One region of the Kosakonia sp. SMBL-WEM22 genome, then DNA from elsewhere that is predicted to be linked to it. Evidence: predicted binding sites of a transcription regulator. Region 1 holds the regulator's gene; each other region holds the start of a gene.
The links. Region 1 encodes Fur, which represses iron uptake genes when iron is present. Its sites were predicted from a motif close to ATAATAATGAGAACNACTATCAA; they were not measured.
Positions count from the first base shown of each region.

Region 1 (3,279 bases):
GGTGGCGCATTGAAATCCCGGGGCTGCCGGAGCTGACCGATATTGGCAGCCAGCGCTGCCACGATTTGAGCGAGAAGCAGTGCCTGCTGCCGCAGCTGGGATCCGGGCCTAATCGTGATAATAACGGCAGTGGTTTCTTTACCCGCGCTGACTATATCGAGATCCTTAAATACGCCAAAGCTCGTCATATTGAGGTGATCCCGGAGATCGACATGCCGGCGCATGCGCGCGCAGCGGTCATCTCAATGGAGGCGCGTTACCATCGCCTGATAAAAGAGGGCAAAGAGGAGCGTGAGGCGAGCCGCTACCGCCTGCTGGATCCGACTGATACCTCTGTTACCGCTGGCGTACAGTTCTATGACCGCACCGGCTACCTCAATCCGTGCCTGGACTCCTCGCGCAACTTTGTCGATAAGGTGATGGGCGAAATTCAGCAGATGCACCGGGAAGCAGGTCTGCCGTTGCACACATGGCACTTTGGTGGCGATGAGGCGAAAAATATCTATCTTGGCGCAGGCTATACGGATGTAAAAGATCCGCAGCCGGGTAAAGGCATTATCGATCAGAGCAAGCAGGATAAGCCGTGGGCCAAGTCCGGGGCCTGCCAGGCGATGATCAAAGCCGGGAAAGTGAGCGATGTTGAACACCTCTCCAGCTACTTTGGCGCAGAGGTGAGCAAGCTGGTTAAGGCGCACGGCATTGATGTGATGCAGGCCTGGCAGGATGGGCTGAAAGATGCCAAAGACGCCTCGGGGTTTGCCACCAAAAACGTCAATGTTAACTTCTGGGATGCGCTTTACTGGGGCGGTTTCGACTCCGTTAACGACTGGGCGAATAAGGGTTTCCGCGTGGTAGTTTCCAATCCGGACTATCTCTATCTCGACTTCCCGAGCGAAGTTCACCCGGCGGAAAGCGGCTACTACTGGGGAACGCGTTTTAGCGACGAGCGCAAGATCTTCAGCTTTGCGCCGGACAACATGCCGCAGAATGCAGAAACGTCGGTCGATCGTGATGGCAACACTTTCAGCGCCAAATCAGACAAGCCGTGGCCGGGTGCCTACGGGCTTTCCGCCGAGCTGTGGAGCGAAGTGGTGCGCACGGATGAGCAGATGGAGTATATGATCTATCCCCGTCTGGTTGCCGTTGCGGAGCGGGCATGGCATCGCGCAAGCTGGGAGCAGGATTATCAGGCCAGCCGCGAATATAAAGGCGGCGAGACGCAGTGGGTCGATCAGAAGGCGCTTATGGCTGACTGGCAGCGTTTTGCCAATCTGCTGGGACATCGCGAGCTGGCGAAGCTGGATAAAGCTGGCATCCAGTATCGTCTGCCGGTACCAGGGGCGCGAATTGTTGACGGTGTGCTGGAGGTGAACACCCGCTTCCCGGGGCTGGTGGTAGAGTACTCCCTCGATCGCGGCAAAACATGGCAGCGCTACGAAACAGCTTCCCGTCCACAGCTTAAAGGAGAAATTCAGGTGCGTACCGCAAGCCCGGATGGCAAGCGCGTCAGCCGTGTCGATATGCTGAAAGGCTGATTGCTTTTCTGCCCGAGCGGTGCAGCCATTTGATGCGCCGCTCATCCTGCAGGCATAAAAAAAGCCAACCTGGCGGTTGGCTTTTAACGTTAGAAGAGCTTATTTAGCGTCGTGCGCATGTTCATCTTCACGGCAGTCGCCTTCAGCGCAGTGACCGTAAAGATAGAGGCTGTGGTTCGTCAGGCGAATACCGTGTTGAGCGGCAATTTCGCGCTGGCGTAATTCGATGGAATCATCACTGAATTCGATAACTTTACCGCAGTCGAGGCAGATAAGGTGATCGTGGTGATGCTGCTGCGTCAGTTCGAAAACAGACTTGCCGCCTTCGAAATTGTGACGGGTGACGATCCCGGCGTCATCAAACTGGTTCAGCACACGGTATACCGTTGCCAGACCAATCTCTTCACCCATGTCGATCAGACGCTTATAAAGATCTTCCGCACTGACATGATGGTTATCCGGCTCCTGAAGCACTTCCAGAATCTTTAAACGTGGAAGCGTGACTTTCAGGCCGGCCTTCTTTAATGCGGTATTGTTGTCAGTCATGCGGAATCTGTCCTGTTGCTATACGATTCACTTCCTTCGCGGAAGTTATAAGGAATGCACCCGGGCGAATGCGTATCATTATAGAACTGCCATGTATAAATGAAAACTGCAAGCCCTCAAGTAAAGTAAGCTTTTAAAACGTGGTATCGCCGACAACTCCCGTCCAGGCGTACCGCGTTAAGCAGGGCTTATTGTACAGGGATGAGTAGGAAAGTTAAAAAAATGTAGCAATTATTTCGATTGCTTTTACCTATTGATACGGCGCAACCGGCAGATTGCGCCATAAAAATCAGGCATTCAGGATTTCATCCAGATGCAGCTCTTCAGAAACCTGCTTCACCCAGTTTTGCACGCGCTCGGCGGTCAGTTCCGGCTGGCGGTCTTCATCAATTGCCAGACCAACAAAATGATCGTCATCGGCCAGACCTTTTGAGGCTTCGAAATGGTAGCCGGCAGTTGGCCAGTGACCCACGATTGTTGCGCCGCGCGGTTCAATAATGTCGCGAATGGTGCCCAGCGCATCACAGAAGTACTCAGCGTAATCCTCCTGGTCGCCGCAGCCGAACAGCGCCACTAACTTACCATTAAAATCAATCTCTTCCAGCGTCGGGAAAAAGTCATCCCAGTCGCACTGCGCTTCACCGTAATACCAGGTCGGAATGCCGAGCAACAGGATGTCATACCCTTCGATATCTTCCTTACTGCTCTTGGCAATGTCATGAACATCGGCGACGTCTTTACCAAGCTGGCTCTGGATCATTTTGGCGATGTTTTCGGTGTTACCGGTGTCGCTGCCGAAGAAAATGCCTGTAATTGCCATGAGTAAAATAACCTCTTGAATCTTAATGAGTATAGGGGGAGCGCTAAGCCCACAGATAAGGGCAATCATAGCAGAACAGAGAAGAACGCGGAAACTGCTATTGCCGCGGACTGCACTGTATGCCACATGAAAAGGGGTATTTAATCAGGATTCAGAAGATTCGCTATCCGCGCAGAGCTTTAAGCTGCGTCAGCAGCATCTCTTCAATAAGTTCGCTGCGGCTGATCTCGCGCACATCGGCCAGTTCGTTCAGCGCTTCCACCGCATCCGCATTCAGTTTCAGTTCGACGCGCTTAAGCCCACGAACCTTATCGCGTTTGAGCTGGTTGCGTTTATTAATGCGCAACTGTTCATCGCGCGAGAGCGGGTTGGTCTTCG
Region 1 covers NZ_CP051488.1:1,502,802-1,506,080, forward strand. The annotation lists gene HF650_RS07180 (beta-N-acetylhexosaminidase) at 1-1,535, shown strand, start outside; gene fur (ferric iron uptake transcriptional regulator) at 1,635-2,081, opposite strand; gene fldA (flavodoxin FldA) at 2,371-2,901, opposite strand; gene ybfE (LexA regulated protein) at 3,065-3,279, opposite strand, start outside.

Region 2 (3,279 bases), 120 kb from region 1:
AGCCTGCATCAGGCCGGTGACAATCGCCTCGCTAAGCTGTGCGGCGTCAATATCTCCCTCCAGCTCAACATAGTGCGCCACGCTCCAGGCGTTGGGCAGCGAGGAGAGTTTTTCTGCCATCCAGATCCCCGGCTGGGCAGCGATCAGCGGTAAACGTTTGCTCATCTTCCGCTCCTTATTGCGCGTGGGGGTGCGCATAGTGCGCCGGGGTTAAGCTCTGCCAGTGTGCGGCAAGCCAGTCGGTACAGGCTGACTGCGATTGCGGCTCGCAGAGGATGTGCCAGCCTGCGGGCAGCGCGCACTGCGCGGGCCACAAACTGCACTGCTGCGCGCTGTTTTGCAGAATATAAAACCGCCCTTGCGGATGATCGAAGGGGTTGGTGAACTCCATAGCAAACTCCTGTCGTGGAAAAGCGCCCTGGCGTTACCGCGGCTGCCAGAGGGTGATTAACCCCGCCGTCAGCCCGCCGCGCCAGCAAAGCGCATCATGTCCGCCGTCAACCTGACGCCAGAAAACCGGCTGCTGTATGCCTTGTAAGAGGGAAAAAAGGGTCTGGTTGGTGCGAAAAATCAGCGGCTCGCGCACCCCGGCTTCCAGCACAATGCGCAGCCCCTGCGGGCCTATTTCACCCTGTTTGAGTTGTTGGATAAGCAGCCCCTCACCCTCGCCGCCGCGATGGGGCCACCAGTAAGAGCCGGACTGGCTCAGCACGCAGCCAAAGCGCGCCGGCCAGTGCAGCGCGGCATAGAGCGCCGAAAGCCCGCCGAAGCTCTGCCCCGCCACCACCGTGCGATCGGCGCGATCGCTGAAGGGCGCAATCTCCCGCACCAGCGGCAGTAGCTCCTCCTGCACCGCCAGCCAGAAGTCAGGATTACAGGGCAGCTCGCGGCTACGATGAGTGTTATCGATGGTGTCAATCAGCACATAGACCGCGGGCGGCAACTGGCGGGCGTGAGTCAGCGCGGCCAGCGCAGGCCACACTGGCATGCTCTCGGCCCAGAACTGGCCGTCGAGCAGGATCGCCAACGGGCGTTCAGCCCCCTGCGCCTCGCCGGTGGCATAGACCCAAACGCGGCGGCGGTTTTGCAGCCGCGGACTCTGCCAGTGCAGTAACTTAGGAGGGATAAAAGAGGTATCGGTTGCCTGCCAGCCGGGCTGGAGCGGGGCGTCGGGCATCTCCAGCGCCGAAACCGGATGGCCGCGCCCGCCGCGCCAGCTCTGCGCATTGAGCGGGTCGGCAATGGCGCGTGGCAGCAGTTTGCGCCACCCTTCACGCAGCGCCGCGCGATCCGGCGGCACGCTGGCAAATACGGTATCAGCGAAATCGTTATCCTGTTCAGACGGGATCAGGCAGTAGCTGCCGCGCCAGCCCGCTTCCAGAGTGGTTTTCCAGCACCAGACATCGCTTCCGGCGATGCGTGCCAGCGATTGCGGCTGCGCCTGTTGATGGTGATCGGTCACGCCAGTGATGTAGATCCAGACCCGGCGCAGGCGCGAAGCCTGCTCTGACCCCGCCGGATCGCGCCACCAGAAGGTCACTTCATAGCGCCCGTCGGCGGTTTTCACCCACTCCGGCCCCTGTTTTGACGCCCACCAGGCATCGCTTCCCGTCGTTGACGTCACGGTTTAACCCCAAATCGCTGCGGACTTATCTTTGTCGCTCAAAATTTATAGATAATATTATTGATAACTATTCTTATTTGCAATAGCGTATTGGCGCGCTGTGGGAAGCGCGTCTTTCACCTAACTCTGCCAGCCGCAGGCCTTTTTTCTCAGGATTGAGAGGATCGCCGCGCGCGGGCTTCATCACTGCCGTCTCCTCTCCCCTGGGAATGGAGAGTTACGGGGATACGGCAAAGGAACGCAGGTAACATAATGAATAAAAAGATGAAATCCCTGACCTTACTGGTCAACCTCGGGATCTACGGCGCGGCACTGCCCGTGATGGCGGCGGAGGAGAAAACTGGCGACGCCAGCGGCGCAGACACCATCGTCGTGACGGCGGCACAGCAGAATCTTCAGGCGCCCGGCGTGTCGACCATTACCGCAGATGAGATCCGTAAGAACCCGCCCGCCCGCGATGTGTCGGAAATTATCCGTAAGATGCCAGGCGTGAACTTAACCGGCAACGCCACCAGCGGCCAGCGCGGTAACAACCGTCAGATCGATATTCGCGGTATGGGCCCGGAAAACACCTTGATTCTGGTTGATGGCAAACCAGTCACCAGCCGTAACTCGGTGCGCTTAGGCTGGCGCGGCGAGCGCGACAGCCGCGGCGACACCAGTTGGGTGCCGGCAGAGATGATTGAGCGCATCGAAGTGATCCGCGGCCCGGCCGCCGTGCGCTACGGTAACGGTGCGGCGGGCGGCGTGGTGAATATCATCACCAAAAAAGATAGCGCCGACGAATGGCATGGTTCATGGAACGCCTATTTCAACGCGCCGGAGCATAAAGCGGAAGGCGCCACCAAACGCACCGACTTTAGCCTTAGCGGCCCGCTGGGCGATGATGTCAGTTTCCGTCTCTATGGTAACCTGGCAAAAACCCAGGCCGATGCCTGGGATATCAACCGTGATCACCAGTCTGAACGCACCGGGATTTACGCAGATACCCTCGCCGCCGGGCGTGAAGGCGCGATCAATAAAGATATTAACGGCGTGGTGCGCTGGGATTTCGCGCCAATGCAGTCGCTGGAGTTCCAGGCAGGCTACAGCCGCCAGGGCAACCTCTATGCGGGCGATACACAAAACACCAACAACGACAGCCGGAGCAATAACTACGTGCGCGAGAATTACGGCAAAGAGACCAACCGTCTCTATCGTCAGAATTACTCCGTCACCTGGAACGGCGGCTGGGATAACGGCATCACCACCAGCAACTGGATCCAGTATGAGCACACGCGCAACTCGCGCCTCGGCGAAGGGTTGGCCGGGGGAACGGAGGGGCTGTTCAATAGCAATAAATTCACCGATATCGATCTCTCCGATGTGATGCTGCACAACGAGGTTAACCTGCCGCTGGATCTGCTGGTTAACCAGACGCTGACGCTGGGCACCGAGTGGAACCAGCAGCGGATGAAAGATCTGGGATCCAACACTCAGGCTTTCCAGGGCGGGCCAATTAGCGGTCTGAACGGCACCAACCGTAGCCCCTACTCAAGCGCTGATATCTACTCCATTTTTGCCGAAGATAATATGGAGCTAACCGACAGCACCATGCTGACCCCGGCGCTGCGTTTCGATCACCACACCATTGTCGGCGATAACTGGAGCCCGTC
Region 2 covers NZ_CP051488.1:1,381,257-1,384,535, reverse strand. The annotation lists gene entF (enterobactin non-ribosomal peptide synthetase EntF) at 1-165, opposite strand, end outside; gene HF650_RS06610 (MbtH family NRPS accessory protein) at 176-391, opposite strand; gene fes (enterochelin esterase) at 425-1,624, opposite strand; gene HF650_RS06600 (TonB-dependent siderophore receptor) at 1,877-3,279, shown strand, end outside.
Region 2: a site for Fur is predicted at 1,679-1,701, ahead of fes (enterochelin esterase). Genes of this name have one in related genera too.

Region 3 (3,279 bases), 1.5 Mb from region 1:
GATAGTTCTCTTTAACTACCGCGGCTTTTACCTGGTTCAGGATCCCGGCGTTACGCACCTGCGGCTCTTTACGCTCCGGCGGGTAACCTTCCCCATTGCGGCCGGTAAAGGCTTTCTCAAAAATAAAGCGCACATTCAGCTCGGCGCCCCAGCCAAAGCCTTTGGCGAACGGCAGCGCCAGCGCGTTACCGTTATTGATCTGCGCGAACAGGAACGCATCGGCCGGATCGATACAGTAACCGCAGACCACGCCCGGATGAATGTTCAGCGACATCAGCGCGCCCTGCCCGGTGCCGCAGCCAGTCACCACGAAATCCACCGCTTTAGAGTTGAGCAGAATGCTGGCCATAATGCCGAGGTGGATATAGGTGAGATGATGGTCATTTTCGTCGCTCATGCCGACGTTATACACCGGGAAATCTTTCTCATCGGCAACGGTTTTCAGCTCTTTGAGAATGATGGCGTTTTTCGCCGCCTGGCTGTTTTCCATCATCAGTGCAATTTTCATTTTCATCTCCTGTAGACGTGCTTCGGATAGCAAAGGTTACCTAAACCTTACTACCTCACAAACATACTTTCAAATTTAGTGAAAAATGGTTTTAAAAATCAAAAGCCGCCTCACAGTTTTGAGCGGCCCGCTCCTGCCGTCCTGATTAGTAGAGGGTGTTCGGGGGGTTATTCCGACGATTGCCGCGCGGAGGGCAGCATTAAGATGAGAAGATGGAAAAAATGAAGCAGAGCAACGTCATGAAGAGAGTCGTTATTGCCGCCACGCTGTTACTCCTTGCCGGGTGTACCATCACCAAAGAAGCAGAAGTGAGCAGCGTGGACACCACCAGCGGCGTGGTGCGTCTGAGCTTTAACCAGCCGATGATGCAGACCGCGCGCTACGATGAGTATGTCGCCCAGGGCACCGCTAACAAACAGTGCCAGCAGTTGGGTTATGCTACCGCCGTGGCATTTGGTCAGCCGGTGCAGACCTGTAGCTTGATCAGCGGTTCAGGCTGCATGAACACCAAAATCACCATTCAGTATCAGTGTCGCGGTATCGCTATCGATCCCAACCGCGCGGCCTGGTAAATTCTTAAGCCAGCCATTAGCGCTGGCTTTTTCTTTTATTAATAATCAAAACAATTCTCATTTATTTAAATATCACCCCGGCAATGCGTGTTATTCGCATTCTCTTTATTAATCAAACGCTTTATTATTTTACCTTTTGCAAATAATTAAATAACAAATTATAGTGGCGGCACTTTCCCCTGTTATATTTTTAATTCCGGAGCCGTGCGATGTTAAAAGCAGAGATGATCGAAAAACTTAACGAACAGATGAATCTGGAACTCTTCTCCTCCCTGCTCTATCAACAGATGAGCGCATGGTGCAGCTACCACAGTTTTGAAGGTGCCGCCGCGTTTCTGCGCCGCCACGCACAGGAAGAGATGACCCATATGCAGCGCCTGTTCGACTACCTGACGGACACCGGCAGCCTGCCGCGCATTGCGAATATTGCTTCACCAGTCGCAGAGTATGCCTCCCTTGATGAACTTTTCCGCGCAACTTACGAACATGAGCAGCATATTACGCAAAAAATTAATGAGCTGGCGCACGTTGCAATGATGTCACAGGATTATCCGACCTTTAATTTCCTGCAGTGGTATGTTGCCGAGCAGCATGAAGAAGAGAAACTCTTTAAATCGGTAATTGATAAATTAACGCTGGCGGGTAAAAGTGGTGAAGGCCTCTACTTTATTGATAAAGAGCTGGCGACCCTCGACGCACAAAATTAATAATAAAGGCGGTTCAGTTAATTCTGTACCGCCTTTTTCTTTCTGCTCCCGAACACTCCTCTCTGATTATTCTCTGCCACAAAATGCCTGATTCCGCGTTCGACACCAACGATGGTTGTTCCTTTTCATCTGCCCGACAAGGTGTAAACAAAATATTACAATACATGTAACGGTCATTTGACGAAACGGTGGAATTATCTTACTCTGCGCCGCGTATTGCGTGTGCTGTGAGTTCAGAAAGTAGAGGAAAGTGTGAAAAATCGGGCACTTGGAAGTGTATTTATTGTCGCGGGTACCACTATCGGTGCGGGCATGCTGGCGATGCCGCTGGCGGCGGCGGGCGTAGGATTTGCAACGACGCTGGGGCTGCTTTTCATCTTGTGGGCAGTGATGTGTTATACCGCCCTGCTGCTGCTTGAGGTCTATCAGCATGTTCCGGCTGAAACCGGGCTGGGCTCGCTGGCGCAGCGCTATCTGGGTCGTTACGGTCAGTGGATCACCGGCTTCAGTATGATGTTTTTGATGTACGCGTTGACGGCTGCCTATATCAGCGGTGCTGGTGAGTTGCTTGCTTCAAGTATCAGCGAGTGGTTTAACGTTTCGCTCTCGTCGAGCGCGGGCGTGCTGATCTTTACGCTGGTGGCTGGCGGCGTTGTCTGCATTGGCACCTCGCTGGTCGATCTCTTTAACCGTTTTCTCTTCAGCGCCAAAATCCTCTTTCTGGTGGTGATGCTGGCGCTGTTAATGCCGCACGTACACCAGGCTAACTTATTAACTATGCCGCTGGAAAAAGGGCTGGCACTTTCAGCGCTGCCGGTGATTTTTACCTCGTTCGGTTTTCACGGCAGCGTACCGAGCATTGTCAGCTATATGGGCGGCAACATTCGCCAGCTGCGCAAAGTGTTTATTACCGGTAGCGCCATTCCGCTGGTGGCCTATATCTTCTGGCAGCTGGCGACGCTTGGCAGCATCGACTCTCATACCTTTATGGGTTTGCTTGCCAGCCAGTCAGGGCTGAACGGCTTGTTGCTGGCGCTGCGCGATGTCGTCGCCTCTGCGCATGTTGAACTGGCGATCCACCTTTTTGCCGATCTGGCGCTGGCTACCTCATTCCTCGGCGTCTCGCTGGGCCTGTTTGATTACCTCGCCGATCTGTTCCGTCGCCGCAATAGTGTTACCGGCCGTTTGCAAACCGGCATCATCACCTTTCTGCCGCCGCTGGCGTTTGCCCTTTTCTACCCGCGCGGTTTTGTGATGGCCCTCGGTTACGCAGGCGTTGCGCTTGCGGTATTAGCCCTACTGTTGCCGTCAATGCTGGCGTGGCAGAGCCGCAAACACCACCCGCAAAGCGGGTATCGCGTGCTCGGCGGTAAACCGGCGCTGTGCCTGATCTTCGCCTGCGGTATCGCCATTATTACTATTCAGTTTTTGATTGTGGCAGGATGGTTGCCGGAAGTGGGTTAATACGAGGGCGCTCGGACTGGAGCGCCTT
Region 3 covers NZ_CP051488.1:2,958,310-2,961,588, forward strand. The annotation lists gene HF650_RS14125 (RpiB/LacA/LacB family sugar-phosphate isomerase) at 1-508, opposite strand, end outside; gene yecR (YecR family lipoprotein) at 748-1,080, shown strand; gene ftnA (non-heme ferritin) at 1,290-1,787, shown strand; gene tyrP (tyrosine transporter TyrP) at 2,040-3,251, shown strand.
Region 3: a site for Fur is predicted at 1,119-1,141, ahead of ftnA (non-heme ferritin). Genes of this name have one in related genera too.